3 regions of the Priestia sp. ST2 genome follow, and region 3 is predicted to be linked to each of the others. Evidence: riboswitches for the same ligand, from Rfam matches in the RefSeq annotation. Region 3 holds a riboswitch; each other region holds the start of a gene.
What was found. Region 3 has a riboswitch for S-adenosylmethionine ahead of metK (methionine adenosyltransferase). Riboswitches for the same ligand answer to the same signal wherever they lie in the genome.
Positions count from the first base shown of each region.

Region 1: another riboswitch for S-adenosylmethionine. It lies ahead of mtnK (S-methyl-5-thioribose kinase); the one in region 3 lies ahead of metK (methionine adenosyltransferase).
Region 2: another riboswitch for S-adenosylmethionine. It lies ahead of AC0KUU_RS05500 (sulfite oxidase-like oxidoreductase); the one in region 3 lies ahead of metK (methionine adenosyltransferase).

Region 1 covers NZ_JBVVNT010000003.1:305,542-316,216, reverse strand. Annotated here, with positions in the region: gene AC0KUU_RS14100 ((Fe-S)-binding protein) at 1-238, shown strand, start outside; gene AC0KUU_RS14095 (LutB/LldF family L-lactate oxidation iron-sulfur protein) at 256-1,695, shown strand; gene AC0KUU_RS14090 (LutC/YkgG family protein) at 1,673-2,386, shown strand; gene AC0KUU_RS14085 (hypothetical protein) at 2,509-2,757, shown strand; gene AC0KUU_RS14080 (PAS domain S-box protein) at 2,882-5,038, shown strand; gene AC0KUU_RS14075 (methylated-DNA--[protein]-cysteine S-methyltransferase) at 5,057-5,560, shown strand; gene AC0KUU_RS14070 (hypothetical protein) at 5,561-5,725, opposite strand; gene mtnA (S-methyl-5-thioribose-1-phosphate isomerase) at 5,860-6,918, opposite strand; gene mtnK (S-methyl-5-thioribose kinase) at 6,954-8,126, opposite strand; SAM riboswitch class I at 8,262-8,412, opposite strand; gene AC0KUU_RS14055 (carbon-nitrogen family hydrolase) at 8,504-9,286, opposite strand; gene AC0KUU_RS14050 (pyridoxal phosphate-dependent aminotransferase) at 9,399-10,571, shown strand.
Region 2 covers NZ_JBVVNT010000001.1:1,063,672-1,074,346, forward strand. Annotated here, with positions in the region: gene AC0KUU_RS05460 (CitMHS family transporter) at 1-976, opposite strand, end outside; gene AC0KUU_RS05465 (LysR family transcriptional regulator) at 1,273-2,133, opposite strand; gene AC0KUU_RS05470 (2-methylaconitate cis-trans isomerase PrpF family protein) at 2,318-3,445, shown strand; gene AC0KUU_RS05475 (cyclase family protein) at 3,540-4,205, shown strand; gene AC0KUU_RS05480 (GNAT family N-acetyltransferase) at 4,202-5,044, shown strand; gene AC0KUU_RS05485 (YjgB family protein) at 5,072-5,656, opposite strand; gene AC0KUU_RS05490 (putative polysaccharide biosynthesis protein) at 5,990-7,600, shown strand; gene AC0KUU_RS05495 (hypothetical protein) at 7,614-7,982, shown strand; SAM riboswitch class I at 8,127-8,233, shown strand; gene AC0KUU_RS05500 (sulfite oxidase-like oxidoreductase) at 8,309-8,971, shown strand; gene AC0KUU_RS05505 (MogA/MoaB family molybdenum cofactor biosynthesis protein) at 9,005-9,517, opposite strand; gene moaC (cyclic pyranopterin monophosphate synthase MoaC) at 9,530-10,018, opposite strand; gene AC0KUU_RS05515 (molybdopterin molybdotransferase MoeA) at 10,133-10,675, shown strand, end outside.
Region 3 covers NZ_JBVVNT010000001.1:34,851-45,525, forward strand. Annotated here, with positions in the region: gene AC0KUU_RS00190 (ABC transporter substrate-binding protein) at 1-662, opposite strand, end outside; gene AC0KUU_RS00195 (alpha/beta hydrolase family protein) at 835-1,617, shown strand; gene AC0KUU_RS00200 (DUF2584 domain-containing protein) at 1,672-1,914, shown strand; gene pckA (phosphoenolpyruvate carboxykinase (ATP)) at 1,948-3,537, opposite strand; SAM riboswitch class I at 3,912-4,029, shown strand; gene metK (methionine adenosyltransferase) at 4,162-5,364, shown strand; gene AC0KUU_RS00215 (glycosyltransferase family 4 protein) at 5,397-6,542, opposite strand; gene AC0KUU_RS00220 (phosphatase PAP2 family protein) at 6,561-7,085, opposite strand; gene AC0KUU_RS00225 (gamma carbonic anhydrase) at 7,277-7,804, opposite strand; gene AC0KUU_RS00230 (alpha/beta fold hydrolase) at 7,912-8,688, shown strand; gene AC0KUU_RS00235 (tetraprenyl-beta-curcumene synthase family protein) at 8,720-9,778, shown strand; gene mnmM (tRNA 5-(aminomethyl)-2-thiouridylate-methyltransferase MnmM) at 9,791-10,360, opposite strand; gene mnmL (tRNA modification radical SAM protein MnmL/YtqA) at 10,357-10,675, opposite strand, start outside.

The DNA.
Region 1 (10,675 bases), on a different contig from region 3:
GGAAAACCTTGAAAACAGTCATAACTGCTGTGGATTCGGCGGGACGTTTTCGGTTAAAATGGGGCAAATCTCCGAACAAATGGTCGATGAAAAAGTGGGTTGTATAGCTAAGACAAACGCAGAGTACTTAATTGGAGCAGACTGCGGCTGTCTTATGAATATTGGAGGAAGAATTGAACGAAAAGGACAGCCCGTAAAAGTGATGCATATCGCTGAAGTGTTAAATAGCAGAATGTAAAGAAAGGAGAATACCAAATGTCTATGAAAATAGGAAACGATCAGTTTAAAAAACGTGTTGATGATGGAGTCAATAATGCGTTTATGCGCTTTGCGGTTTCAGGTGCTCAAGAGCGCTTAAGAAGCCGTAGATTAGATGCGGCAGAAGAGTTAGGAAACTGGGAAGAATGGCGAGCGCTTGGGGAAGAAATTCGTCAGCATACGCTTGAAAATTTAGATTACTATTTAGAACAGCTCACTGATAATGTAGCTAAACGCGGAGGCCACGTTTTTTTCGCTCAAACAGCTGAAGAAGCGAATGAGTACATAAAAAATGTAGCGAGGCAAAAACAGGCAAAGAAAGTGGTTAAATCCAAGTCAATGGTTACAGAAGAAATTCATATGAACGCTGCATTAGAAGAACTGGGCTGCGAAGTTATTGAAACGGACTTAGGAGAATATATTCTGCAAGTAGATGATCACGATCCGCCTTCTCATATCGTAGCTCCTGCACTTCATAAAAATAAAGAACAAATTAGAGATGTATTTCAGGAAAAGCTTTCTTATAAAAAAACAGAAAAACCTGAAGAACTAGCCCTTCATGCCCGGGAAATGCTGAGAAAAGAATTTTTATCAGCGGATATTGGCATCACGGGATGTAATTTTGCGATTGCAGAATCTGGATCTATTTCACTTGTTACCAATGAAGGAAATGCAAGGCTAACGACCGCCCTCCCTAAAACGCAGATTACGGTGATGGGAATGGAACGAATTGTGCCAACATTTGAAGAATTTGAAGTGTTGGTAAGCCTTTTAACTAGAAGTGCAGTAGGTCAGCGGCTTACAAGTTACGTAACGGCACTTACGGGACCTAGACTTCCAGGGGAAGTAGACGGACCGGAAGAATTTCACCTAGTGATTGTAGATAACGGACGATCTGCGATTTTAGGAACTGAGTTTCAATCTGTTTTACAGTGTATTCGCTGTGCGGCATGTGTGAATGTATGTCCCGTGTATCGCCATATTGGAGGACATTCATATGGATCTATTTATTCAGGTCCGATTGGAGCTGTATTATCTCCTTTGCTTGGAGGCTATGAAGATTACAAAGAGCTTCCATATGCCTCAACGCTATGCGCAGCCTGTACAGATGCCTGTCCGGTCAAAATTCCGCTGCATGAGCTATTGCACAAGCACCGTCAGCGAATTGTCGAAAAAGAAGGAAAAGCACCTATTTCGGAAAAGCTGGCGATGAAAGCATTTGGCTTGGGAGCAGCTTCTTCTTCTCTATATACAGTGGGCGCTAAAGTAGCACCGGCAGCTCTTACTCCTTTTATGTCAGGAAGCAGTATTTCCAAGGGGCCTGGTCCATTAAAAGCGTGGACGGAAAGCAGAGAGTTTCCAGCGCCTACAAAAGAGCGCTTACGAGATTGGTTTGATAAAAGGAGTGATAATGATGAACGGAAGCATTCAAAATAGAGACAGTTTTTTAGACAATATTGCTGCTAATCTTAAGAGAAGCAGACGAACAAACGGCGTAGTAAGGCCACAATGGAAGCACGCTCCTCAGCATGAGGTCTACCGCAGCTATTCGCCGGATCAATTAAAGAAAGAGCTTGAAAACCATTGCGAACGTATTCATACTCGCTATGTAGAAACATCATCACAACACTTGCCAGCTGTCCTTGAGGAAGCCGTAGCGAACTATGGAAATGGTCTTGTGAGCACGTGGGATGATCCTAGGTTTTCCGAATATGGATTGAATCTGCTGATGGAGAAATGGGAAACAAGCAGTAGCCTTCATGTATGGAATTCTGCAAAAGGCGACGAGAATATTAAACTAGCTGAACAAGCAAATGTTGGCATTACCTTCAGTGATTTGACGCTAGCGGAATCCGGCACAGTTGTTTTGTTCAGCAGCGCTGAAAAAGGACGATCGGTCAGTTTGCTGCCCGCCACTTATATTGCAATCATTCCTCAAAGCTCAATTGTTCCTCGCATGACACAAGCCGCTGAAATGATTCATGAAAAAGTAGAGCGAGGAGAAACGATTGCTTCTTGCATTAACTTTATTACGGGACCGAGCAATTCAGCCGATATTGAAATGAATTTAGTCGTTGGCGTGCATGGACCTATTCAAGCCACTTATATTGTAGTGAATGATCGATGAGACTGGGACAAACGTATTTTAGCCGAAGTGAAAAACGAACCGTGAATCAACATGTTTGATTCACGGTTCGTTTTCTTTGTTATGTTGAGCATAGGTTTTAGCTGTTTCATTCCTTCTAGCAGTTGATTGGAGGGCAAGGCGAAGACTCCGGCGGGAAAAGCGGAACAGATGAGACCCCGCAGGAGCAGAAGCGACGAGGAGGCTCACCGTCCGCCCGCGGAAAGCGAAGTCTTGCACGGAAATCAACTGCGGTGTCACAAGCGGTTCAGCTAGCTCATGCATCTCATTTGTTCGTCTTTAGATTGGATTCATTTTGTTATGTCTCAGCCTCTTTTATTCATGCTCCATTTCTAAATAGCGGGATAATGTGAAGAAATGTCGCATTTTGAATAAACGTGGCTAATTTTAAAAAGGTAAAAAGCAAATCTTGTAGAATACTAAGTCTATAGATAAAAGGTGGGGAAATGGGAAGTGCAAAAGAAAGGAGCAATGAGCATGTCACCACACAGAGAATTAACATCTGAAGCTGAGCAAAAGCAGCAAGGTGAATTACAGCAGCTACGAGCTATTTTTAATGACGTATTAGATGCCATTGTCGTATTTGATGAGTATTTTCAAGTTATAAATGCAAATGAATCAGCCTGCGGGCTGTTTGAAAAAACAAAGGATGAGCTATTAACGTATCAAATGAAAGATTTTCTGATGTATTTTCCGTATGACATGATTGAAGCGTATTATCCAGCACTCTTAGAAGAAAGCTATTTCAAATATGAAGGCGCGATGACGCTTCGAAGCGGCATGATGAAACATGTTGAATTTACTTCACACAAACATAGTCACATGTCGGGCATTATTGTGTGTACATTTCGGGATATTACGCAGCACAAAATGATGGAAAATGAACGGTTTATTAGTCATCATATGTTTATGGATGTATTTAATGAAGCGGTAGACGGAATTGTCATTTTTGATCGAACGGGTCAGCTTATCGACGCGAACCCTTCATTTTGCGAACGATTAAATTATACAAGAGCACAGCTTCTAACCAAAACATTAGAAGAGCTTGTAGAACCTACTTATCATTATAAGGTGAAAAAATTATGGAGAACTCTGCATCAAGAAGGAAAGACAAGCGGTGAGCTACCGATCAGGCTCGAAAATGGAGACGTTACTTTTTTTGAATTTACCACAACGGCTAATATATACAGTCAATACTATATGTCCATTATGAGAGACGTGACGGAAAAACGGCTGATGGAGCAGCAACTGTTGAGAAGCGAAAAAAATTTCAGGGCTATTTTTGAAAATGCGATTGAAGCGATCTTGATTTGGAGAGATGATGGTGAAATCTTGAACGCTAATCTTGCTTCTTCGCGTACATTTGAGCTGCCGTTAAACAAATTAATTGGAAGCAATTTGTATACGTTTATCGATACAAAAAGCTTTAGTGCGTTAAAGGTGCTCCAAACGTTTCAAACAAAAGGAGAAATTCGTAATCAGCTTCCTTTTTACATGCCAAATGGAGAAATCAAACAGTTGGAATTCACAGGGAAAAAAGGCATTATAGAAGGAGACCATTTAACGATTTTTCGAAACATCAGTGAACGTACAAAAATCGAACAGGAGCTTCGGAATAACGAAGAGAAATTCAGACAGATTTTTAATGGTTCGATCGATGGGTTAGTTTTATGGGACGGCAAGCGAAATATTATTGATGTAAATTCTTCTCTTTGTGATATTCTAGAACTCAGCAAAGAGGAGATTTGTGCGCACTCCATGGAGGATTTTATTTCTTCAGCGAATTTAGATGCGGTCATTGAGCATAAAGAAACGATTGAGCAAAAAGGGGAAGCAGAAGGAGAGATTACGTACGTTACGGGGAACGAAAAAGTTAAAAATATCGAATTTTCCACGAAAAAAGATATCTTGCCAGGTCTATATATGACGCTTTTAAGAGACGTAACGGAACGAAATCAAATGCAAGAGCAGATTCGAAAATCGGATACGCTTCAAGTAGTCGGCCAGTTAGCAGCTGGGATTGCGCATGAAATCCGCAACCCGATGACAGCTTTAAAAGGGTTTGTGCAGCTGTTAGAAAGCAGCATTCAAGAAGATCACTCTCTTTATTTTGATATTATTAAATCCGAATTAAAAAGAATTGAAACCATTATTACAGAGTTTCTCGTACTCGCTAAGCCACAGGCCGTAAAGTTTGAAAAGAAAAATCTAGCTGGGGTTGTTAAAGAAACGATTGATTTATTAAATGCTCAAGCGCTTTTAGAAAATATTCAGTTTGAACTAAGTGTGTCTCCTCAGCTGCCAATGGTATACTGCGAGCCGAACCAAATTAAGCAAGTACTAATAAATGTCATTAAAAATGCAATTGAAGTCACGTCAAACGGAGGAAGAATTATTGTTGAAGTTTCCTCTACAGAGCCGCACTACGTGACGGTCTCCATTCGAGATCAAGGGGACGGAATGCCCGAAGAGCGCATCAAGCGCTTAGGAGAACCATTTTATACGACAAAAGAAAAAGGAACGGGACTCGGTTTGATGGTCTCATATAAAATTATCGAAGAACATAAAGGGCGAATTGAAGTGGAAAGCAAAATAGGAGAAGGCACAGCTTTTCATGTTATTCTTCCAGCTTAATTAGAAAGGATAAAAAATATGTACTACGGAGAAATGAATTTATTTTCTGATTTGAAAATTTATATTGTAGCCTCGGAAAAAGGGGTTCAACATATTTGGTTTGATAGCGATGATCATAACGAGCAGCTTAAAAAACTTGTCCATGACGAAAATTATCATCATGTGAAAGAAGCAAAGCGACAGCTGCAGGATTATGCTGAAGGGCGCACGTTAACATTTGATTTGCCTTTGGATATAAAAGGAACAGACTTCCAAAAAGAAGTATGGTTAACGCTTAAAGGTATACCTTATGGACAAACGTGGTCTTATAGTGATGTAGCGGAGTCTGTTAATCGCTCTAAAGCCGTAAGGGCTGTGGGACAAGCGAATCGTCGAAATCCACTGCCTATTATTTTACCTTGTCACCGTGTGATTGGAAAAAATGGAGCTTTAACAGGTTATGCAGGTTCCCAAACTCATATAAAAGAGAAACTATTAATGCTTGAAAGAAATGTAGCAAAAGGCGCTCTGGAGTTAAAATAACTATTCACCGTCCAATTTCCAGCCTTCTCCCTGCACAAAAACACCGTCAATTTGCTGAGGAGAAGGAAGGGAATTTAGTTCTTCATCTTTGGATAAATCGAATAGCTGATAGTGCTGCTTACGATTCAGCGCTTTGTTTTTATCCGTTTTTTGCTCTGAACTCATATTTACTCCCCCTTATTCAAAAAGAATCCCCTATAATATATGTAGAAAAAGAAGAGAGTACTGTTACAATTGTGTTACAAATGCAGGTGAAAACCAGTGATCAACAAAAAAAAGCCGCATAGCAGCGGCTTTTTTTATTGAGCAGATTGCAGCAAAACTTTTTGAATGGATTCCAAAGACGGGGAATGGATAATTCCATGCTCTGTAATAATGGCCGTAATCAGTTCGCTTGGCGTCACATCAAAAGCTGGATTGTACACAGAGATTCCGTCTGGAGCAATTTGTGTATCTCCAATGTGCGTTACTTCTTTAGGTGAACGTTCTTCAATAGGGACGCTGCTGCCGTCTTGAATAGATAAATCAAATGTGGACTGCGGCGCTGCTACGTAAAATGGAATACCGAATGCTTTCGCTAAAAGAGCAAGTCCATATGTTCCAATTTTGTTAGCCGTATCGCCATTTGCTGCAATGCGGTCAGCACCTACAATAATCCCATTAATTCCTTTTGTTTTAATGGTATGAGCGGCCATATTATCCGTAATCAGCGTCACGTCCACTCCCGACTGCTGAAGTTCCCAGGCTGTTAAGCGAGAACCTTGAAGAACGGGTCTTGTTTCACAGGCAAATACTTCAAGCGGAATATCGCGCTGCTTAGACAAGTGAAAAGGTGCTAAGGCTGTTCCGTAATAAGCTGTAGCAATTGAACCAGCATTACATATTGTCATGATTTTATCTTTCTTTTTAAATAAAGAAAGAGCATGATCTCCAATTCGGTAGCACGTTTCTTCATCTTCTACTTGAATTTGAATAGCTTCATGAACAACTTTTGTTTTAGCTTCATTAACGGACGAAGCGGATTCAGCGCTTTTCGCTACGCGCTCCAATGCCCAAAATAAATTGACGGCAGTAGGGCGTGAACTAGCTAAATACTGTTGATCAAGAGCTAGTTTTTTGTTAAATTCCTTGACTGAATCTGTGTCATAGCTAAGCGCAGAAAGAGCAAGACCAAAAGCCGCCGTAATGCCAATTGCAGGAGCTCCGCGTACTTTCAAGGTAGTGATAGCATCCCATACGTCTTTAATGGTTTGCAGCTTAATATATTCAACTTTGCCAGGAAGCTGCTGCTGATCTAATAAAGTAATATATGATTCATTCCATTCCACTGAGCGCGGAAGTGATAGTGTATTTGTCATGCTGATACCGATCCTTTCATTGTGTACATTATTCGTTATCGAAGTAAATGTTCAAATTCATTTGGTGAAACATCTTGTTGGTGCAGAAGCAAATAGCGTCCAATTTTTAACGCAGTACGTTTAGCGTTAATTTTTCTTTCCTCTGAAGAAATTTCGTCTAAGTCCGCCACGTGAGCTAAGCCAATCGTACGTCGAATGATTTCACATCCTGCATATCCAACAGCATCTTGCCACGTTTGCGTTAAAATTTCATGTAATAAGCGCTCATCTTTAGCGAAAGGTTCAGTGTTTTCAGAATGCCAAAGCGCCGTAAAGGTATCTTTGAATACGTTCCATGTGTTCGTAATGTGTGCAAATAACGGTTCGCGATTTGTTTCTCGAGAAAGAGCATTTAAAAATAAATTCGCAACAAATTGCCCTAAATCGAATCCAAACGGACCGTAAAAAGCAAACTCTGGATCAATCACTTTCGTTTCTTGACTGCTAGCAAAGATGCTGCCTGTATGTAAATCACCGTGGATTAGCGTTTGCGCATTTGTTAAAAATTTATATTTTAATTTTGCTGCTTGTAGCTTTACATCACCATCATTCCACAATTCTTCTACATCAGGACGCAGCGCTTTTTCAAATTCATTTGTATCAATATCAAAAAAAGGATCTGTAAAAACTAAATCTTCCGTAATATTGCATAAGTCGGGGTTGCTGTACTTAACAACTTCTTCTTTTTTATCCTGAGGTTTTAAGGCGAAATCAGACGTTTTGAACGCAATATGTCCTAAAAAAGAACCGATATGCTGTGAGAGCAGAGGATAACTTTCACCTTGAATAAGTCCGGCGCGAGAAATCGTTAAATGAGACAGGTCTTCCATGACCGTAACAGCAAGCGTTTCATCGTGGTAATAAACAGCGGGCACAAGTTCTGGCGTAAATGCACCGAATTGCTTGAGCGCATTGCTTTCAATTGTGGCACGGTTCAAGGATAGAGGCCAGCTTTCGCCTACAACTTTTGCATAGGGAAGCGCTTGTTTGACGATAATGGATTTATTTGTTTGATCATTTATGATGTGAAAGACGAGATTTAAGTTGCCGTCACCAATTTCACGGGCAGTCAGTGCTTCTGTGGCATCAAAAAGACCTAGCTTTTTCACAAGTTTGATTGCTGAAATTTCTGTTAAAGGGTGATATTTCTCTGTTTTTGTTGTTGACATCGGAATCCCTCCATAGTTTATTAAACTGATTTGTTTACTAAGTTAATAGGTTTAAGAATATATGGAGGCTTTTATAATTTTAGAAAATATAAAAGCCTCTTTCGTTGGAAAGAGGCTTGATTGTAGTGTTCAAACCTCTTATCTGCCAGAAAAAATTACTTTCTGTTGGAATTAGCACCGTGCCTTTGTAAAACATGTTTTACGGGTGTGATCCATCTTAGGATGGAATGACGGTCGGTTGCTGGGCTTCACAGGGCCAAATCCCTCAGCCAACTCTTGATAAGAGTACGATTACTTATTCAATTTTGATTTGTTTGAATATTTTATGATATCTGGTGAAAATCGTATCATGCAAAAAAACGGCTGTCAATACATAATTAATAAAATTCTGTACGGCGATCTGTAAAGACGGGAATTTGTTTACGAATTTCTTTTACAAGTTCCAGGTTAACCTCAGCACTCAAAAGTTCTTCGCTATCGCCAGCTTCAGCGATTATTTCTCCCCACGGATCGATGACTAAGGAATGTCCGGCAAATGTGTTATTAGGATCTTGGCCTACACGATTACATGCGATTACATAGCATTGATTTTCGATTGCACGGCTAATGAGCAGGGCTTTCCAGTGGGCAAGTCTTGGAGCCGGCCACTGAGCGACAACAAACAAGACTTCTGCTCCGCTGCTAGTGTGAACCCGAATCCATTCTGGAAAACGAATATCGTAACAAATAACTCCTGCGCACAGTGACTGTTCAAGTGTAAAAAGATTTTTTGCTGTTCCTGCTTCTAAATACAGGTGTTCATCCATTAATTTAAATAAGTGCAGTTTACTGTATTGTGATACTTCACGACCTTTTCGGTCAAAAATATACATCGTATTCGTGACGCCTTGCTCTGTTTTTTTCGCGATCGAACCTGCCACAATATTTACTTCGTTCGTTTTAGCAAACTGAGAGATTAATTGCTTGGCTTGCTGTCCTTCATCATCTGCAATTTCGTCTAGCCGCGTCAAATCATAAGCTGTATCCCATAGCTCAGGAAGCACAAGGATATCAGGGTTTTCTTTCAGGGCTTCCGTCATTTTTTGTTCGATATATTTTCGGTTTTTAGTTGGGTTTCCAAACGCAATATCAAGCTGCAAACACGTAATTTTTACACTCACTTTATCATCCGTCCTTTTTTTAGTAGTTGAAAAAAATGACTTTACAAGTTGAGTATTACAATATATTATTTGTGACTAGAATTTCAAGAATTTTTTGAGAAGGTGTGCGATGATGAAACAATTTGAGCAATCGGAACTATTAAAAAGTTTACCAAAACAATTTTTTGCATCACTTGTGGGCAAGGTAGGAAAAGTAATGGCCCAAGGGCACGACGTTATTAACTTAGGGCAGGGAAATCCTGATCAGCCTACTCCTTCACATATTGTAGGAACACTGCAAAAAGCAAGTGCTAATCCTATGCATCATAAGTATTCTCCATTTCGGGGGCACCAGTTTTTAAAAGAGGCCGTTGCGACTTTTTATAAACGAGAATATGGCGTTGATGTAGATCCTGAAAAAGAAGTAGCTATTTTATTTGGCGGAAAGGGTGGACTTGTTGAAATCCCGCAGTGCTTGTTAAATCCTGGAGATACGGTGCTGGTTCCGGATCCTGGGTATCCTGATTACTGGTCTGGAGTAGAGCTTGCAAAAACCAAGATGGAAGTGATGCCTCTCACGGCTGAAAATCATTTTCTACCCGTATACGAAGAGATAAGTGAACGTGCTAAAGAACAGGCAAAGCTCATGTTTTTAAACTATCCGAATAATCCTACTGGTGCAGTGGCAACGGCAGAATTTTTTGAAGACACCGTGGCGTTTGCTGCCAAGCACGATATTTGTGTGGTACACGACTTTGCTTACGGAGCAATTGGGTTTGATGGTAAAAAGCCAATCAGTTTTTTACAGACTCCTGGTGCAAAAGAGACGGGAATTGAAATTTATACTCTTTCTAAAACGTATAACATGGCGGGATGGCGAGTTGGATTTGCTGTAGGAAATGAAAGTGTAGTAGAAGCTATTAATCTTCTTCAAGATCATATGTATGTCAGTCTCTTTGGGGCGGTTCAAGAGGCAGCAGCCGCAGCTCTGTTGGAATCTCAACAATGTGTGAATGATTTAGTTAAGCGCTATGAATCTAGACGCAATACCTTTATTCAAGGGCTTCGAGAAATTGGTTGGGATGTTACATCTCCAGCAGGCTCCTTTTTTGCATGGCTAAAAGTTCCTCAAGGATATACTTCCGAACAGTTTTCAGATTTACTCCTTGAAAAAGCCCACGTTGTAGTTGCTCCTGGTGTAGGCTTTGGAACATATGGTGAAGGCTATGTACGCGTAGGACTGCTGACGGATGAAGAACGAATGAGAGAAGCTGTATCTCGAATAAAAAAATTAAATTTATTTTAAAAACGCATTGACAATCCTTTTTGAGTTGGCTTAATATGTAAGAAGTTAACGAGATTAATAACCGATAAATCCTAGCGGTATTTTTTATTTAGTATATAATCTAC
Region 2 (10,675 bases), 1.0 Mb from region 3:
CTAAATGAATTAACAGGCTTGCCATTTCGTCAACCATTTTAGTGCCGGATAGTATTCCTGTAAAAATACCGGCTGCAAACACAAGGGCTGCAACGGTTAACGCGTTGCCTGCATGAGCCATTAAGCGTTCTTTTTGATCCTCAAGTTTTGGATAGTTAATCATAAGAGCAAGCGCAAAACCAATCATAAATAAAACAGAAACAGACCAAATGCCAGAAACCAATACGACCATGAGTGCAATGGTTAAAGCTAAGTTAATCCAGATTTTTTTAGGCTGTGTAATATCTTCTTGAGAAGTTAAAGATGCGTCTTCAGCAAACGCAAGCGAGCTTTTTAATTCAAACTGCTCGATGTCAATAGCACCAAGTCGTCTGCGCTCTTTTTTTCCAAGAATATAGCCTGTAAAAACAACCCACAAAGCTCCGCCAATTAACGTTGGAAGAAGTGGAATAAAGAACTTTGATGCATCGAGGTGAAGGGCAACAATCGCACGAGTAGCCGGGCCTCCCCAAGGCGTCATGCTGCTCATAATACTAAGAGAAAGCATCGCAACTGTCGTTAACACTAACGGACTCATATTCAGGCGTTTATAAAGTGGAAGAAGAGCAGAAACCGTAATCATATAAGTGGTTGTACCGTCTCCGTCTAGTGCAACTAAAAGCGATAGAAGAGCCGTTCCGATGACGATTTTAAGCGGATCGCCTTTTACGATTTTTAACAGCTGCTTAATTAATGGATCAAACAGTCCGGCATCAATCATAACCCCGAAATATAAGATGGCGAACAGCAGCATCGCAGCTGACGGAGCTACTTGTTTTAACCCTTCTAGCATCATGTCTCCGACGCCTTTGCCAAACCCTCCAATCACAGCAAAAAGAAGTGGAATGACCATTAAAGCTACGATAGGAGACATCCTTTTTGACATAATGAGATACGTAAAGACAATAATCATTGTAAAACCTAGTAGTGCTAGCATTCAAACAACCTCCTTTATTTTCCCTCTTTTCTCTGAAAGCGTTTTCTTTTAGAGTAAAAAAACGTGACTAACATCTCTCATCCCCATGTATGAGCCGTAGTTTGATTATTAAGAATTTTTAAAGCCGCTCTTTACTCCCGCTGATGTTTCTTGTTTTCATGTTAGTACATTTCTAAAAATAAAGGAAATATAGGTTTTTTTAGAAAGTTCATAAAAAATTTTTATAATGGTAGTCTAGAAAAAAGTTTGGCCTAAAAGAGAGATTCTTCCAAGACGCAAACTTTTTAGCTTTGGCTTTATTTTTCACTTAGCTTTAAAAAGTCAATAAACGCTTTCACGACCGATAGATTCAAGTAAGAAGGATCATACATGAGCCACGTGTTTCGAAGCAAAGGTGATTCATCTCGGTACGAAAGTCCGTATGTATATAAGTTGTCGCTGGAGTGAAGGCAAATTTCAGGTAAAATGGCAAAGCCTAAATCATTTTTGACCATTTCTTTGGCCGTTTCTTGCCGGTCAACTTCCATTGCCACAAACGGAGGCTCTGAAAACTTGTCATGCCACCAGTCTTGAATGAGATCTTTTAGCGACGTATCGGTTTTATAGTTAATATAAGGCAGGTTCGGCAAGTCATCGATCGCAATCTCTTTTTTCGAAATTAAGCAGAGCCGTTCTTTCGTCAGAAGTGATTTTTCTCCGTTCCACGGGTAATTGCCTCGTAAAATGCCAACGTGCACACGCGAAGAGTCTAATAGATTCATAACTTGTGTACTCCAGCCCGTATTGACGCTGAACTGTACATTTGGGTAGTGAAGAGAGAACTGCTTTAAAATTTTAGGCAGCTTATGCTGTGCAAAGTTACTCGATACCCCTAAGCGAAGCGTTCCCGTAACGGTTTCGCTCATATTACGCATGCTGTCTTTTGTTTCCTGCAGCTGCTTCCACATATTTTCCGCATAGCGAACAAGATGCTCACCTTCAGATGTAAACTCAATTCCTTTTTTCGTTTTGAAAAAAAGCGACACGCCAAATTCTTCTTCAAGATTTTTAAGGCGGTAGCTTAAAGAAGGCTGCGATACGTAGAGCCTTTCAGCCGTTCGCGTAATGTTCTTTTCTTCGTGAAGAGTTTTAATTAATATCCAATCTTTTTGATCCATCCCGATTCCCCCTTGTATTTAGATTATAAAAAAATTTTTAAAAAGACAATAAATTTTATGTATTTTACTTATGACCACCTCTATTATACGATAAATGGCAAATGAACCGGTTCTAAATAGTAAAAAAATAAAATGGTTTGATGAACGCCTCGGCGTTTGTTAGTAGGGGAGAAAGGTGATTAATATGACGCGTATTCCTGTAACGGTTATGAGAGGTGGAACAAGTAAAGGGGTTTTTATCAATCATGAAGAAATGCCTGTGAACAAATCGGATTGGGAACCGTTTTTGCTAGATATAATGGGAAGTCCGGATCAACGTCAAATTGACGGACTCGGCGGAGCTAATTCGCTGACAAGTAAAATCGCGATTATAAAAAAATCAGATTTAGAAAAAGCTGACGTAGATTACACGTTTGCGCAGGTTAGCATCAGCGAATCTCTCGTTGATTTTAAAGGAAACTGCGGCAATATCTCTTCAGCGGTCGGACCTTATGCAATCGAACAAGGACTTGTACAACCTGTGGAACCGGTGACCAAAGTGCGGATTTATAATACGAATACGAAAAAAGTAATCGTAGCGGAAGTAGAAGTAGAAAACGGAAAAGTGAAAACAGAAGGATCCTGTATGATTCCTGGAGTGCCGGGTACGGGTTCACCCATTTATCTTTCGTTTGAAAACGGAGAAGGAGCCGTTACTGGAAAACTGCTTCCGACCGGGAACGCTATCGATCTTCTGCAAACATCCATCGGGACGATAAAAGCATCAATTGTTGATGTAGGAAATCCGCTTGTATTTGTTAAAGCAGAGGATATTGGCCTAAAGGGAGCAGAACTTCCGCATGAATACACGGACAAACAGCTGAAGCTATTTGAAGAAATTCGCTCCATTGCAGCGGAAAAAGCGGGGCTCGCACCTCAAGACAAAGCAACCAAACTGTCACCAGCGGTTCCAAAAATGACGATTATTTCTCCTCCTATGGACCATCGCGACGGGACTGGCAGAGAAAAAGCTGCTTCTCAAATGGACGTATTAATCCGTATGATGTCGATGCAAAAACCGCATCAAACGCTTGCGATTACAGGAGCAATTTGTACGACGGCGGCTATCTATACAAAAGGCACGCTTCCGTCAGAAATGGTTCAATTAAAAGGCGATACCGTTCGACTTGCTCATCCAATGGGAATTATGGAAACCAGTGTGGATCTAAAAGATGGACAGGTTAACGGAATCAAAGTAGTGCGTACAGCCCGTCTTATTTTTGAAGGATTTGTTTATACAAAGCATACGTATGATGTATGTTTATCAAGTTAATAATGTTCTCTAAAAAAAGCTCTTTCTAGGAAACTAGGAAGAGCTTTTTTATGTTAGAATATTTTTACTGAATATTGAAAAAGTGGGTGAAGGTATGAAAAAAAGAACGTATATTGATCTAAGCCACATCATTGAAGACGGAGTTATCACACATAAAGGCTTGCCGGCACCGATCATTTGCGACTATTTAAGCCGAGAAGAGTCTAGAAAGCTTTATGAACCAGGCACTGAATTTCAAATCGGTAAAATTGAAATGGTCACGAATACCGGTACGTATATTGATGTGCCGTTTCACAGATACAAAGACGGAGCGGATTTAGCTCAAACGGCTATTGATAAAACAGCCGGATTAGAAGGAATAGTCGTTTCAGTTGACCCGACTTTAAAAGCCATTGATGAATCTCATTTTCAACATGTAGACGTAAAAGGCAAAGCGGTATTAATTCATACAGGATGGGATCGTTACTGGGATACAGACGAGTATTTAGAAAACCATCCATACTTAACAGAAAGCGCGGCAGCTTATTTAGTGTCTCAACAGCCCGCTCTTGTCGGAATTGATTCGATGAATATTGACGATACAAAAGGAAAAGCAAGACCAGCTCATACGCTGCTGTTAGGTTCGGACATTGTAATTGCTGAACACTTATGTCACTTAAATCAACTAACGGAGTCCTTTTTATTTTACGCCGTGCCTCCTAAAATAAAAGGAGTTGGAACGTTTCCGGTAAGAGCATTTGCGGAGGTAGAAAGAAGATGATCCAGTTACATAGATATAGAGAAGTGCAGGAATTTAAAAACCAAGTAGAGCCGCTTTTATCAAAGAATGAAGTTCTTCATAACTTAGCGCTCGGCATTTTACACAGCTTGCAGGAAAACAGCAAACCAAATTTTATGGGTGTTATTTTAAAAGACAGCCGTGCTGCGCTTGTGTTGCTGCAAACCCATCCTAAGCAAATCATACTGTCTCAAATACAGCAGCTAACGGAGGGTGAACTAAGCGAAGCGGCAGAGCTGTTACAAGAAATCGACATACCGGGCTTAGTTGGAGAAAGACAAATGGTTTTATATCTTTCTCAAAAACTAGCAGATTTAAAAAATCAAGAAGCTTCTTTAAAAATGGATCAGCGCATTTACCAATTAGACAAAGTAAAAAAAGCTGCGGAAGCTGACGGAGTGCTGGTAAAAGCAAGATTGGAACACCTTCCGCTCGTGACAGAATGGATTTGGGAGTTTATGGGCGTCATTGGAGACCCTGTATCAAAAGAACAAGCTGCCAAAACAGGAGAAGCTTTTATTAAAGCAGGAAGGTTATTCCTATGGGAAGTGAATGGCAAGTATGTGTCGATTGCCAATGCTACGCGTCCAACGGCCCATAACATTACGATTAACTTTGTATACACGCCTCAAAAAGAACGTAAAAAAGGCTATGCCTCAAGCTGTGTATCCACGCTTTCTCAGCTTATGCTAGACGAAGGATTTCAAACAACAAGTTTATACACAGACATGACAAATCCTACGTCTAACAAGATTTATATGGAGATTGGGTATGAACACGTGGCCGATTCCGCATTGGTTTTATTTCATGAAAAAAAGTAGCAGACAGCCTGCTACTTTTTCTATTACTTAAGGTTTTTTAACTAAATTAACATGATTTAACGTTTTGCTATCATCAAAAATGAATTCAAGATCATAGGCGCCGGCGTGATAGGTGTACTTCGTTTGAGTAGTACCATCACCTTTTACTTTGCCTGTAAAGTTCGGCTGACCTAATTCTTTCTTTAAGTTAGCTTGGGTGATGGAGCCTAGATTTGTTTGACGCTCTACATTTGTACCAAAATAGCGGATTTCGTTAATGACGTTATTTTGATCATAGCCAAATGCGTATCCAGGGTGACCCATTTCCGCGTGATAGTAGTCAAAGTTGTTTGATGAACCTTCAGGCGGGGGACCGAACTGATCGCGAACGTCTTGACGCAGTGTTTTACCAATTTTGAAGTCTGCCGTTAAGCGTGGCACTTCACCTTTTACTGCGGCGTTGTAAATTTCATTAATGTTTTTTACAGCTGTTTGACTTTGACTGCTTGTTTCTTGAGATGTAGCTGCATGTGCTGGTGTATCAAGCTGAGCGACAGGAGCAAATCCAAACGCAGTAATTCCTGTAATCGTTGCAGCCGCCGCTGCTTTTGATAGTCGTTGTTTCATTTTCATGATTTTTTCCTCCTATATATAACGATTTAGCAACCTCAGTCTACCTAAAAGAACAGGTAGGCCAGAATAATCAAGGAGTCTTAGTTTAGTTGGTAACTGATATATATATAATTTAACACGTCTTTTAGAATGTAAACGTCAGGTAAAGTAAAAAGCAAAAAACGATTCATTTATCATAGGTGAAAAGATTGGTTTATATTCCTTTATTAGGTAAAAAACGTAATATAGAGAGGGTTCTAATGTTTTATAAAAAACTAGATAATAATTGTAAGTATGATACAATAAATCAAGTATTTGTTAAAAATACAATATTTATTTCTGGAGTTTTGATGTATGGAAAAAAATTTGATGAGAGGTACGCTTTTATTAACAGCGTCTTCTTTATTAACAAAGATTTTAGGCTTTATTTATATTATTCCTTTCACAGCCTTAGTGGGAACGTCAGGTTACGCGCTTTATAAGTATGCATACGGTCCATATACCTTGATGCTAAGCTTGTCGACAATGGGTCTTCCGCTTGCTGTTTCGAAGTATGTATCGAAATATAACGGTCTTGGAAACTACCGTGCGGGACAAGATCTGTTAAAAGCAGGAATTCTATTAATGACAATAACGGGCATAATAGGTTTCTTAGTCCTCTATACAATGGCACCGTGGCTCGCTGAACTAGTCATTAACGGAAAAGATTCCTCAGGAAATAGTCAAAAAGACGTAGTGTACGTCATCCGAATGGTAAGCTTTGCTTTAATTATTATCCCGCCTATGAGTCTATTACGAGGCTACTTTCAAGGTAACCAGTCTATGGGACCGTCCGCGCTAAGTACGATTATTGAACAAATAGTGCGAGTGTTGTTCATTTTAGCAGGAGCATACGCTGTTATTCACCTTTTTCATAGCACAATGACAAAAGCTGTTGGAATCGGCACGTTTGGAGCGTTTATTGGAGGCGTAGGGGGAATTGGGATTCTTGGAGCGGTTTATTTGAAGCGCAAGCGGTTGATTATGAAAGAAGTGAACAGCGGAAAGAATAATAAGTCCGTTTCGTTCTCTTCAATGTTCAAAGAGATTGTAACGTACGCCGTTCCGTTTGTATTAGTTGGTTTAGCTATTCCTATCTATCAAAATATTGATACGTTTACAATTAACATGCTCTTTCAATCAATAGGATATGGACAAGCTAAAGCCGAAACGATCAACTCCGTTATTGGATTAGCCCAGATTTTGGTGATGGTGCCAGTATCGTTAGCGACTGCCTTCAGCATGTCACTGATTCCGGGCATTACGTCTTCTTTTGTGCAAGGAAATTTACGGGAAGTAAAAGGGAAAATTACAAAAACGCTGCAGCTGCTGTTATTTTTTACTCTTCCTGCTGCCGTGGGGCTTTGTTTATTAGGCAAGCCGGTATATATGATGATTTTTGGAGCAAAAAACAGCCCTGAAATCGGTGGAATTGTTTTACAATGGTACGCGCCTGCTGCCATTTTATTTGCTCTTTTTACAGTAACAGCCGCAATTCTCCAAGGAATTAATCAGCAAAAGAAGCTAATCTTAGGCTTGGGCTTAGGAATTGTTGTGAAGATAGTATTAAACGTACTGCTGGTTTCATGCTTAAAAGAAATTGGACCGGTTGTCGCGACTTACGGAGGGTATGGTGTATCGGTTATATATAACTTTTATTTAATTGAAAAATCCATTTCTTACCGAGTTCAATCACTGGGACAAGCTGCGTTGACACCTGTTTTATTAGTAAGTGTGATGTCAGCCGCTGTGATTATCGGCAATTATACTTCTCACTATTTTTTAGAAAATAAGCTGTCTGCATCTTCACTTGCGATGAGCACATCTTGTATTTCAATTGCTTTAGGTGCTGCCGTGTATCTAGGACTTGGCGTAAAAACAAGTTTAGGGCAATCCGTTGTATTAAATAGAAGAAAAAGAATGTAAAGGAGAGAAAGTAGTGTCAAAACGATTTGTACTAACCGTGGCGGCTGGAGGGTGTATAATAATTTCCGGCGCGCTGCTGCTATTAAATTGGGAAAGATTGTTTGGCGATTATCGTCCCGTTCAAACAGCAACAGCTGTATTCAAGCTAGAAGTGGGAAGTCAAGATGTAGCGAGGACTACAGATTCAGATGATGCTCTTCACTATATGGTGAAAAAAGGACATTTAGATGAATATATTCATATGATGAATGAAAAAGGCTATATGTTAAAAGAAAAAGATATTGATCATAACCGACTTGTTTTTAACGATGGACAAGAGGATGAGCAAATTTACTACAAGCGTTTTGCCAAGAAGTATACGATGATTGATGGAGAAGGGTAAAGGTTTTATATGGTATTTTAGTAGACTAAAATCTTATAACCCTACCTGTTTTTAAAGTTTTTTTGCGGAAAAGAAAAATAATATTGACAATTATGACAAAAAGCTTAATACTGACTTTATTACATAAAACAAATACAATTTGTTTCCTTATCAAGAGAGGTGGAGGGACTGGCCCTGTGAAACCCGGCAACCGCTGTCTATGACAGAATGGTGCCAAATCCTTAAGAGTGTACTGCTCTTAGAGATAAGGAAGAAGCTGAAACAAAGCTCTTCCTTATTTATTTAAGGAAGGGCTTTTTATGTATAAAAAACAATGAGGTGATAATTTGAACAAAGCAGACCGTATTAAACGAATGAAAACACCGGAAATTGATCCAAAGTATGAAGGACGAGTGCCTCCGGGTCAGGTAGTAACGGAGCGCTTTCCGATTTTACATGAAGGCGACGTGCCGGAGTATAACTTAGAGGAATGGACGCTTCGGGTATTTGGGTTGGTAGACAAGGAAGTGACGCTTTCGTATCAAGATATATTGGACATGCCGCAAACGACGGTGAAATGTGATATTCACTGCGTAACGAGATGGACAAGGCTTGATAATGAATTTACGGGCGTGCTGTTTACAGACTTTTTAAAAGCAGTTGGCGTGGAGCTAAAAAGTAAATACATCATGCTGCACGGAGATAATGACTATACGTCAAACATTGAGGTAAAAGATTTACTGAGAGACGATATTCTTCTCGCTCATTCCTTTAACGGAGAGCCGCTTACAGCTAAGCACGGATATCCGCTGCGATTGGTTGTTCCGCATTTGTACTTTTGGAAAAGTGTTAAATGGCTCCGAGGCTTTGAAGCTATTGATGAAAATCATCCTGGCTTTTGGGAGCAAAACGGCTTTCATCTTAGAGGAGATCCGTTTAAAGAAGAGCGTTTTTCTGGAGAAGATTTAGGCATTCCAGAAGATGAGTGGGTACATAAAGACTATGATTAATGAAAATGCCTATGCGTGTGCATAGGCATTTTGTCAGCGCTGGCGGTTTAATTCCCACACAACGTGGCGAAGTTCAGGCAAAATCAGCTTGGTCATAGCTAGACGAACAGCACCGCTTGATCCTGGTGTAGAAAAAACGGCTTTTTCGTTAATCGTCCCGGCAATTGCTCGGCTCATAATTGCTGCGCTGCCAATGTCTTCGGTGTAGCTCAGCATGCGAAACAGCTCGCCAAACCCAACGATTTCTTTATGAATCAGCGCTTGAACGGCTTCAATTGTGACGTCTCGTTTTGTAATGCCGGTCCCGCCGTTTGTGAGAACAACGTCAATGTCCTCAGCACTGCATCCGGCAAGTATCGCTTGTTGAATCGACGTTTGGTCGTCTTTTACAATTTCATAGGAAGCGACCTGCATGTCGTGTTCTTTCAGAAGTTGGATCATTAGCGCGCCGCTTTTATCGGTTTCTTTTGTACGTGTATCTGATACTGTAATGACTTTGCAGCGAACGGGCTGTGTTGCTTTGGATTTATGTTCATGTACGCTCATTATGTACCTCCTTTACGCTTCCGTACGCTTGTAGTCACCATTTTTGCCGCCAGATTTTTCAAGCAGATACGTTTCGCCGATAATCATGCCTTTATCAATGGCTTTGCACATATCATAAACGGTTAGAGCGCAGGCAGAAGCGGCAGTTAAAGCTTCCATTTCAACGCCCGTTGAGCCTTCCGTTTTAACAGTTGCTTCTATTAATAAACGGTACTGATCATTGCTTGTATCCCAGTCAAATGAAAGGTTTACGCCTTTTAATAAAAGAGGGTGACACATAGGAATAATGTCAGACGTGCGTTTTGCTGCCATGATTCCCGCTACTTGTGCGACAGCAAGCACGTCGCCTTTTCCAATTTTATGTTCTACAATGGCTTCGTGAATTTCTTTGTTAACGAGTATGCTTGAACGAGCTGTTGCAACGCGGCGCGTGATAGATTTTTCGCTAATATCGACCATGTTGGCACGGCCCTGGTCATTAAAATGTGTAAAAGAAGACATCGGTGTTTTCATCCTTTTTCAGTAAATTTTGTTGTATGATAGAAATAGTGAGATATGCTATGATTTTACACCATAGCGTAAAAAGTGAACAGACATAAAGGAAGTGAAGAATGTATGTTAGAAAGCAGAACACCTATTTCAATTCCTGAAGCAATTGAAAAAGTCATGACTTATAAAAGAAAAGGCAGCATCGAACGCGTATCGATCACCGAAAGCTACGGACGCTATTTAGGAGAAGATATTATCGCCGACCAAAACGTTCCTCATTTTAATAAATCGCTTTATGACGGCTTTGCGGTTCGAGCGCAAGACTGCGTAGAAGTCTCAAGTGAACATCCTGTTGAGTTCGAAGTAGTAGGTGAAATCGGTGCAGGCTTTGTTTTTGAAGAAGAAGTAAAGCCGTTTCAAGCGGTGCGTATTATGACAGGAGCGCAGGTCCCTCATTCATGTGATGCGGTTGTGATGCTTGAAGTAACGAAGTCGTATGAAAAAGAAGGCAAAACGTATATGGCGTTAAGCAGGCGGGCTTCAAAGTGGGAACACATTGCATTAAAAGGAGAAGAAACAAAAAAAGGAGACGTGCTTGTTTCCAAAGGAACGCGCATTAATCCAGGCGTCACCGCTTTTTTAGCTACGTTTGGCTATGCGGATGTCGCT
Region 3 (10,675 bases):
GTTGTATAAGGAACTGTTCCTGATTCTTTTCCAAAGGAAGCAACGATATGTCCTTTTCCTTGTTTCTCTAAAATACTAGCCGTTGGCTCAAATAATTGAACGTAATCTCCAGTACCAGAAGCAAAAGCATTCGCAACGTTAGCAAAATCAATGTTTTGAACGAGTTTTACATCTTTTTTAGGATCAATATTATGCTGTTTCAACACATATTCCCCTACCATTTGCGGCATGCCGCCTTTACGTTGACCAAGAAACGTTTTGCCTTTAAGCTGATCCCATGAGAAGTGATCGACTTTTTTACGTGCTACTAGAAATGTTCCGTCGGTTTGGGTTAGTTGTGCAAAGTTGATGACGGGATCACTAGACCCCTGTGCATATACGTAGATTGAAGTTTCCGAGCCGACTAGGGCGACGTCGATGCCGTCAGATAAAAGTGACGTCATTGTCTTATCTCCGCCCCACGTTGTTTTTAAATCTACCTTTAGTCCTTCTTCTTCAAAAAAGCCTTTTGAAATAGCGACGTACTGGGGAGCATAAAAGATAGAACGAGTTACTTCGCCAACACGAACCGTTTGTACAGATGTTGTTTTGCCGCAGCTAATTAGTGGAATGAGTAAAATCATAATAGCAAGCAAAGAAAAAAGCCATTTGATTGGTTTCATAAAGCAAACCCCCTTAAAATAATAAAATATTTTATGATAATGTATGTAAAGAAGTGGAAGAAGGTGAGTGCCTATATAACTATGTGGAAAATCAAAGAACTATTAGTCAACAATTGAAAGTACACCTTAGCGGGAGAAAGCAGGCTAGTTATATAAAGAATGGAGGAAAAAAATGAAAGATGGAACAATTCTTCATAAACAGCGTTTCCCATCATCAAACCCTCGCGTGGCGCTGTGGGTGATTACATATGCATGTCAAGGACTTAAGATTAAAGGAATGCTCGCAGAGCCAAAAGAAAAAGGAATGTATGACGGCTTTTTATACTTAAGGGGAGGTATCAAGAACGTAGGAACGGTTCGTCCTGCTCGACTCATTCAATTTGCTTCTCAAGGTTTTATTGTGATGGCTCCGTTCTACAGGGGAAATCAAGGAGGAGAAGGAAACGAAGATTTTGCAGGAGATGATCGTTACGATGCTTTTGCTGCTTACGATTTACTGAAACAGCTCCCTAACGTCCACCATGACCGCATTCATATTTTTGGGTTTTCAAGAGGGGGAGTGATGGCTTTACTCACAGCTATTGAAAAAAACGACAGCCGCTCTCTTGTGTTATGGGGAGGCGTCACGGATATGGTGCTGACATATGAAGAAAGAGAAGATTTAAGAAGAATGATGAAGCGGGTGATTGGAGGAACTCCTTCTAAATATCCTGAAAGATACGAATGGAGGACCCCTTTGCATCGTGCTCATCTCGTCGAGCCGCCGGTCTTGCTTATTCATGGTTTAGAAGATAAAAACGTGTCGATTGATCATGCCTATCAGCTAGAATCTAAACTAAAGAAGGCCAATAAAAAAGTTACCAGCTGGTACTTCGAAAACTTTCCACATGCTTTTCCCCCAAAAGAAAACCGAGAAACGGTGAAGAAGTTAACGAAGTGGATGAAAGCGCAATAAAAGATATGCTACGATAGAGAAAACAAGTAGAATAACAGTGAGGAGTGAGAAAAAATGGGGATGCCGCTAGAATTAAATACAATGATTGTGACAAAAGGCAACGAAAAGCGTGTAACGGATAACATTTTTCAAATTGAGAAAAAAGGATATCGCTTGTATCCGTTAGATATTCCATTAAACGTTCACAAAACGAAAAATGGAGAATGTATTGGAACTGCTGTTGTGCGTAAGGTAGAAATGGAGCAGGAAAAAACCATTATCACATATGAACTGACAAAATTACATTCGACTAACTAAAAAACGATCGTCTATAAGACGATCGTTTTTTAGTTAGACTCTAGGTCCGCCTAATGTTGAAATGTCAGATGCTACATCGTTAAAACGCTTGAAATTAGCTTTGAATTTAGCAGCAAGCTCAGTTGCCTTTTGGTTATAAGCTGTTGCATCGTTCCATGCTTTAGAAGGCTGAAGCACTTCATCAGGAACGCCCGGAACATGAGTTGGAATCGATAAACCAAAAATAGTATCTGTTACTGTTTCGGTATTAGCGAGTTCTCCTTCAAGGGCTGCTTGAACCATAGCTCGAGTGTAACTTAACTTCATTCGTTCGCCCACCCCGTATTCACCGCCGGTCCATCCAGTATTTACAAGGTAGACATTTACATTATGTTCATCGATTTTCTTTCCTAGCATTTCTGCATAAGTTGTTGGAGCAAGAGGTAAGAAAGGCTCACCAAAGCATGTAGAGAAAGTAGCCTGTGGCGATGTTACGCCGCGCTCTGTTCCAGCTAACTTACTAGTGTATCCGCTCAGAAAATGGTACATTGCTTGTTCTTTTGTAAGCTTGCTGATTGGAGGTAAGACACCGAAAGCATCAGCAGTTAAAAAGACAATAGCTGTAGGGTGCCCGGCAACGCTTGGCAATACCGTATTATCAATAGAGTCAATTGAATAAGCGGCACGAGTATTCTCTGTTAAACTATTATCATTGTAATCTGCTACTTTCGTATTTTGATTTAACACTACATTTTCCAGTACGGCGCCGAAGCGAATTGCATTGAAGATTTGCGGTTCTTTTTCTTCGGAAAGCTGAATGCACTTCGCGTAGCATCCTCCTTCAATATTAAATACACCAGAGCTTGACCAACCGTGCTCGTCATCTCCGATTAAACGACGGTTTGCATCAGCAGAAAGCGTTGTTTTACCCGTTCCAGATAAACCAAAGAATAATGCAACGTCACCTTCTTCTCCTACGTTAGCAGAACAGTGCATGGATAGAATATTGTTTTGAGGAAGTAAGAAGTTCATCACTGAGAAAATAGATTTTTTCATTTCACCAGCGTATTCAGTTCCTCCAATTAGCACAATGCGTCGCTCTAACGAAAGAATAATGAAGGTTTCAGAATTCGTCCCGTCTGTTTCAGGATCAGCTTTGAACGTTGGAGCTGCTACAATTGTAAACGGCTTCACATCATCATTTGTTTTTTGTTCGGCTGAAGGGCGAATGAATAACTGCTGAGCGAATAGGTTGTGCCATGCAAATTCATTAACTACTTGAATTGGTAACTGATACTTTTTATCAGCTCCAGCATATCCATTAAAAACAAAAAGTTCATCCTGCTTCTTTAAGTGGGTTAAGACTTTTTTGTATAGCGCATCGAATCGCTGAGCAGAAATTGGCTGATTGACAGGTCCCCATTCAACCGTTTTTGAAGACACAGCATCGCTTACAATAAATTTATCTAAAGGAGAGCGACCTGTATATTTTCCGGTTTCGACTGACACAGCACCTGTAGAAGTCAGCGTTCCTTCGCGTCGAGCTAGAATTTTTTCAACAAGTTGTGGAACAGATAATTGGTGTTTTGTTGTTTTTAATTGAAGCAAACCATTTAATTCGATAGACATATCAACAGTACTCATGTGCACTACCTTCCTTTTTTAGCTATTATTTATTCATTAATGTTTGAAATTTATAATTAGTATAACACATTTATTTAATTATTCTATACTATTTAACTAAAAATGTTTGTGTATTATAAAAAAATGTACGTTATACCTATTTTAGACACATGTATATGTGCTAGGAGCGAAAAAAGTGAAGCTATTTTAAGTGAAAGCCTCATTTTGATCTGTCTTATTAACTAAACTTAGTGATGATTCTTAATAAGGTGTACTATTTCGGAATTTGAGTATGTTACATTAAAACAGATTCAAAAATAAAGAGATGATTTCCATTTGAATGTTGTTGACAGTGAAGCGCTTTTTCATGTATTATATGTCCTTGAACGGATACTCTCTTATCCCGAGCTGGTGGAGGGACAGGCCCTATGAAACCCAGCAACCATCGTCATTTTTTTGTGTAGACGATAAGGTGCTAACCTGATGCAAGGGCACAACCTTGATCGATAAGAGTGAAAGGCTTATGTAGAATTTGATACCTTTCCTCGATACAAGGAAAGGTTTTTTTATATTTTTTAACGTGTAATGAAAATAAGGGAATGAGTACCGTATCACAATGTATCGTATTTATAAGGAGGAAAACTGATGTCAACACAACGTCGTCTGTTCACGTCAGAATCTGTTACAGAGGGACATCCCGATAAAATTTGTGACCAAATTTCTGACTCAATTCTTGATGCTATCCTAGCAAAGGATCCAAATGCTCGTGTTGCTTGTGAAACAAGCGTAACAACTGGTTTAGTTTTAGTAAGTGGTGAAATTACAACTTCTACTTACGTGGATATTCCTAAAACAGTTCGTGAAACAATTAAAGGAATTGGCTATACTCGTGCAAAATACGGATTTGATGCTGAAACTTGTGCAGTATTAACATCTATCGACGAGCAGTCAGCTGATATCGCTGCTGGTGTAGACCAAGCGTTAGAAGCACGTGAAGGTCAAATGTCAGATGAAGAAATCGAAGCAATCGGAGCTGGAGACCAAGGCTTAATGTTTGGTTATGCATGTAACGAAACAAAAGAATTAATGCCTCTTCCAATTTCATTAGCTCATAAACTTGCTCGCCGTCTAACAGAAGTACGTAAAGAAGAAATTCTTCCTTACCTTCGCCCGGATGGTAAAACACAAGTAACAGTTGAATATGATGAAAACAACAAACCTGTTCGCATCGATACAATTGTTATTTCAACTCAGCATCATCCAGAAGTAACGTTAGAGCAAATTCAACGTAACTTAAAAGAATATGTTATTAATCCAGTTGTTCCAAACGAGTTAATTGATGAAAATACAAAGTATTTCATTAACCCAACAGGACGTTTCGTAATCGGCGGTCCTCAAGGAGATGCTGGTTTAACTGGTCGTAAAATTATCGTTGATACTTACGGCGGATATGCTCGTCATGGCGGCGGTGCATTCTCTGGTAAGGACGCAACAAAAGTAGACCGTTCAGCAGCTTATGCAGCTCGTTATGTTGCGAAAAACATTGTAGCAGCTGATCTTGCTGATAAATGTGAAGTACAACTAGCATATGCAATTGGTGTTGCACAACCAGTATCTATTTCAATTGATACATTCGGTACAGGAAAAGTTTCTGAAGAAGTACTAGTAGACGTAGTACGCAAAAACTTTGACCTACGTCCAGCGGGCATCATTAAAATGCTTGATTTACGTCGCCCAATTTATAAGCAAACAGCAGCTTACGGCCACTTTGGTCGTACGGACGTGGAGCTTCCTTGGGAGTTCACAGACAAAGCGGAAGCATTAAAAACTCAAGCTTTAGCTAAATAATAAAAAAATCTCCGTGAAAACGGAGATTTTTTTTATGCCCATTGAATATCTGCAGCAGATTTTTCTACGACACCTTCATATTCTGAAAGCAAATGCTGAAAAATGGCGTCCCATGATTGAGTAAGAGCATAGTGTCTCGCTGCATGGCCAAAGTGAAGCCGCTGGTGCAAATCATCGAGTAAACCTGTAATAGCCGAACTGAATTCTTCTAAGGAGTGAGGTTTGCAAAGGTAGCCGTTTCGCCCGTGCTGAACCATCTGTTTAACTCCTCCTGCATTTGCTGCCACTACAGGAGTTCCAGAAGCAAGAGACTCCAGTACAACATTTCCGAAGGTTTCTGTTTCTGAAGGAAAAACAAACAAATCAGATGATGAATAGATATGAGCAAGTTGCTTACCTTCAAGGAAGCCTGTAAATGTCATATGCTCAGATGCTTGCTGCTGCATTTGTTCTTTTAAAGGGCCGTCTCCCACAATAACCCAGTGAATTTGATGGCGGATATGATCCGGTAGAGATCGTGCGATTTTCATTAAAAAATCAGCGTTCTTTTCTTTAGCTAATCTTCCTACATACGTTAAAATGTAGGGCTTTTTAATATTATATTTAATACGAATATCAAAGCGGTCATAGTGGGGGTGAAATAATTTATGATTTACTCCTCGCGACCAAATAGATACGTTGTGAAACCCTTGTTCTTCTAGCTGCTGTTTGGTCACTTCAGAGGGAGCGAATATTTTTTGTACAGGTTTATAAAACCATTTCATATATTTTTGCAGTGGTACACGCATTTTTTCAAGTTCATAGTGAGATAAATAATCAGCAAAATTGGTATGATAAGAGCCGACAAGAGGAACACCTAATCTTTTCCCGTAATAGGAGCCGCAAAGCCCCATTGTAAAAGGAGTGGCCAAATGAATAATAGAAGGATTGAATTCCTGCAGCTGCTTTTTAATTTTTAGAACGTTTGGCAATGAAAAGCGGCTGTTTGGATAAAGGAAAAACGGCATGCTGGGCGAACGGTGAACATACGTTGAAAATGACTGATCATGAGCAAATTCAGGAGCAAATACCTGGATGGGAATTTGCTTTGATTTGACATACTGGGTAAACTGATAAAGTGTTTTAGCAGCTCCGTTAACTTCTGGAGCAAATGTATCCGTAAATAAAGCAATTCTCATTAGTACTCCTCCTATCAATTAAGTTAAAAATATGTTCAGTGACACAGCACCTGAAAAGATGCCCAGTATCAGGCCTACCATGACATCCGTCGGATAGTGCAGACCGAGATAGATTCTTGAAATTCCTACCGTTACTGCAAGAGGCAAAAGAACGGCAGTGAAGGCTGGATAAACAATCATAAGAGGGGTAACCAACGAAAAAATAGCTGTTGTATGCCCAGACGGAAATGAATGATCTTTTAAGGGATTTTCTAATACTTTTGTATATTTTAATTGAATATAAGGTCGTTTTCTCGGATATAGTTTTTTAGCAATGGCGACAGGAATATGACTAACGGCTAGAGAAAACGCACAAGCGTAAGCGACGGATGAAGGATGCAGAAATAGCAGCAAGCACGCTATCACAATGGTAAACGTGGCTCCGCCAGTGTGAGTTAGTAAACGTAAAAATCTATTTAAGTGCTTTCGATCAAAATGTTGGTTTACGCTTTTGAATAATCGGCATTCGGCATCATATACATACTGAATTAACTTGGCTTTCATAGAGTCGCTCCCTTTTCAATAAATACGTCTTTATTATTCAGTTTAATCTTTAATTGTGTAGGCAGTACTAAAACGATGTAAATTAATATGGAAATTTCTTTACAATTGTGGAGAGAATAGAACATGATTGGAGAGTTTGTGGAGATACTAAAAAAATTCCCTCAGTATGACTTTCTGAGGGAACGTTTCCTTTATAATGAAGAATCAGATTTCTTAATAGATTTATAATACTGCCCTTTTTCTACATATTCTGTACGAATGCGCTGCATATCTTTTAAATCCTCTTCTGTCAGAGTGCGGATTACTTTAGCAGGTCGGCCGAGTGCGAGAGTATTGGGGGGTATTTTTTTACCGGGAGGTACTAAGCTTCCAGCACCGATAAAAGCACCTTCACCAATTTCCGCACCGTCTAAAATAATAGAACCCATGCCAATGAGCGCGCGTTTGCGGATGATGGAGCTATGTAAAATAACTTGATGTCCTACTGTTACATCATCCTCAATAAGCAAAGGAGCATTTGGGCTTTGATGGAGTGTTGATTGATCTTGTATGTTTACTCGTTTACCAATAATCGTAGGTGAAACATCTCCTCTAATAACAGTGTTAAACCAAATGCTGCTTTCTTCACCAATGGTGACATCTCCAGTAATCGTGACATAGTCTGCGATGAAGCAGCTGGGTGCAATGGTAGGCATTTTTTCTTTATACGGATAAATCATCAAATCATCTCCCTTTATTAGTTGAAAAAAAGTAGTAAATCTTCTAATGTAAGTGTACAAAGGTTTTTTAAGCAGGTAAACAAAAAAAGGAAGAAGGAGTAACTCAAATGCATAAATGGGAAGCAGTAAATCCAAAAGGCGTTATTGTCATGGTCCATGGAGCAGCGGAGCATCACGGACGCTATCGCTGGCTGATTGAGATGTGGCGTTCGGTTGGAATGCACGTAATTATGGGAGACCTTCCTGGCCAAGGCTTAACAACAAGAAGAAGAGGACATATCCTATCCTTTGATGAATATGTGTATGAAGTGGAAGAATGGGTACGTGAAGCGCAAAAATATGATTTGCCTATTTTCCTGTTAGGTCACAGTATGGGAGGACTGGCGGTTATTCGTACGCTCCAGACAAAAAACCTCCCTATATGGGGTGCGATTCTTTCCTCTCCTTGTCTAGGATTAAAAGAGCAAGTACCGGCTTATTTAGATATGCTATCTAAAGGGTTAAATAAAGTCATGCCGAACAAACTTTTCGATTTAGGTCTCACTGTTGAAAAAGCAACAAGAAACCAAGAAGTTCGAGATGAAGATGAAAATGATTCACTGTATGTTACAAAAGTTTCTGTAAGATGGTACCGGGAATTGATCCAAGCTGTCAACTTAGCTTTTAAAGATATCGATCGTTTGCCTGATGTCCCGCTTCTTGTGATGCAGGCAGGAGAAGATAAAATTATTGAAAAGCTGATTGTTAGGCAGTGGTTTGATGAAATAGAGCTAAGTGAAAAAATCTACAAAGAATGGTCTCAGCTGTATCACGAAATCTTTAATGAGCCTGAAAGAGAATACGTTTTTACATATGCGAAAAGTTTTGTCGATCTTCACATTTAATAAGTGCGGTAAGAAATTGAGGTGAAAATAAATGAAGATTCCGTCTCATCCTATTTCATTAATGAGAAAAATTTATCGAGAAGTGTTTCCTGTCGTTCATCATGAGCTTAATCATTGGCGCGAACGAGCAAAAGAGATTCCTAATAAAGAATTGCGTACTCAAGCATTGGCAAGTATCGATACAAAAACTTTTCATTGTGAAGGAGGCGGTATCCTATCGATTTTAGCGAAAGAAAACATGATTGAATGCGTGAAATTTATTGTTGCTTACCAAACAATCAGCGATTACTTAGATAACTTATGTGACCGCAGCAATTCGCTAGACCCTAAAGATTTTGCCGCCTTACATGAATCGATGCCAGATGCGTTGACTCCTCATGCACCTCTTGGGGATTACTATCGTTTTCGAGCGGATAAAGACGACGGAGGATACTTAGCCGGACTTGTCCAGACTTGTCAGCAGTCCTTGCGAAAAGCTTGTAATTACCATATAGTCTCTTCACATTTATTAGAACTAGCTAATTATTATTGTGATTTGCAAATACATAAGCATGTTGAAATCAAGGAAAGAGTTCCACGATTAGAGAATTGGTTCGATGCTCACCGGCACAGTGTTCCTGAAATGGAGTGGTATGAATTTTCAGCGTGCTCTGGTTCAACGTTAGGAATTTTTTGTTTAGTTGCCTATAGCTTTCAAGAAGAGATGACCGAAGAAATGACGCAGAAAATAAAAGCAGGATATTTTCCTTATATTCAAGGCTTACATATTTTACTCGATTATTTAATTGACCAAGAAGAAGATAAAGCAGGAGGAGATTTGAACTTTTGTTTTTATTATCCTCATTATCAGCAAATGATGGATCGCTTTTTGCATTTTGTCGTAAAAGCGGACGAATATGCTAAAAAACTGCCGGATTATCACTTTCACTGCTTTATCTATAAAGGACTCTTGGGCGTTTATTTGTCGGATCAAAAAGTGCGGGCACAAAAACATGTTCATGTGAATGCACGTAGGTTAATAAAAGCGGGGGGAGCCCTCAGCTACTTTTTCTATATCAACGGACGCTTGTACCGAATGTTAAAAAGATAAGCCATATGCGGCTTATCTTTTTTCAATAGCAATGATGAAGGGAGGGTTGTTTTGCTGATTCATGAAACGATATTGTAAAACGTGAACGTCTTTTTGATCAAGATTTTGGACATGCGTTAGTAAATCGTCTCTTTCTTGTTTCCCTTGTTCGTGTCCATGATAAATAACGAGCACAATCACTCCTTCAGGTGCTAGCAAATCAAGTAACTGCTCAATTGCAGAGATTGTTGTTTCAGAAGTGGTGACAATGTCTTTATCTCCACCTGGTAAATAACCTAAATTAAAGACAGCGCCCGTGACTCGTCCTTTAATAGAACGAGGAAGCATGTTTATATTGCTGTGGCTTTCTTGGATAAGTGTTACTCTGTTTTCTACATGGTATTCTGTCAATCGCTGTTGAGTTGCTTGAATGGCTTGAGGTTGAATATCAAATCCATATACATGACCTGTGTCTCCGACTAAGTTAGCTAAGAACAATGTATCATGTCCATTTCCTGCTGTGGCATCAATCGCGACATCTCCTTGGGCCACAGCATTAGTGAGCAATGTGCGGGCAAAAGGCAGGATACGTTCTATTTTCATCTTTCCATCAACTCTTTTTCGTAATATTTTCCTTGATAGCTTTGACGACGTTGAAGCTCTTGATCAATGGCATTTAATACGCTCCACTTATTTACGCTCCACATCGGTCCAACCATGAGGTCTATCGGTCCATCGCCTGTAATACGATGAACAATCATCTCAGGAGGGATTACTTCGAGCTGATCGCATACAAGCTTTACGTATTCTTCAAATGAAAGAAATTCAACAAGGCCCTTTTCATACTGTTTGACCATAGGAGTTCCTTTTAGTAAATGAAGCAGATGAATCTTGATTCCTTGAACGTCTAATTTTGCT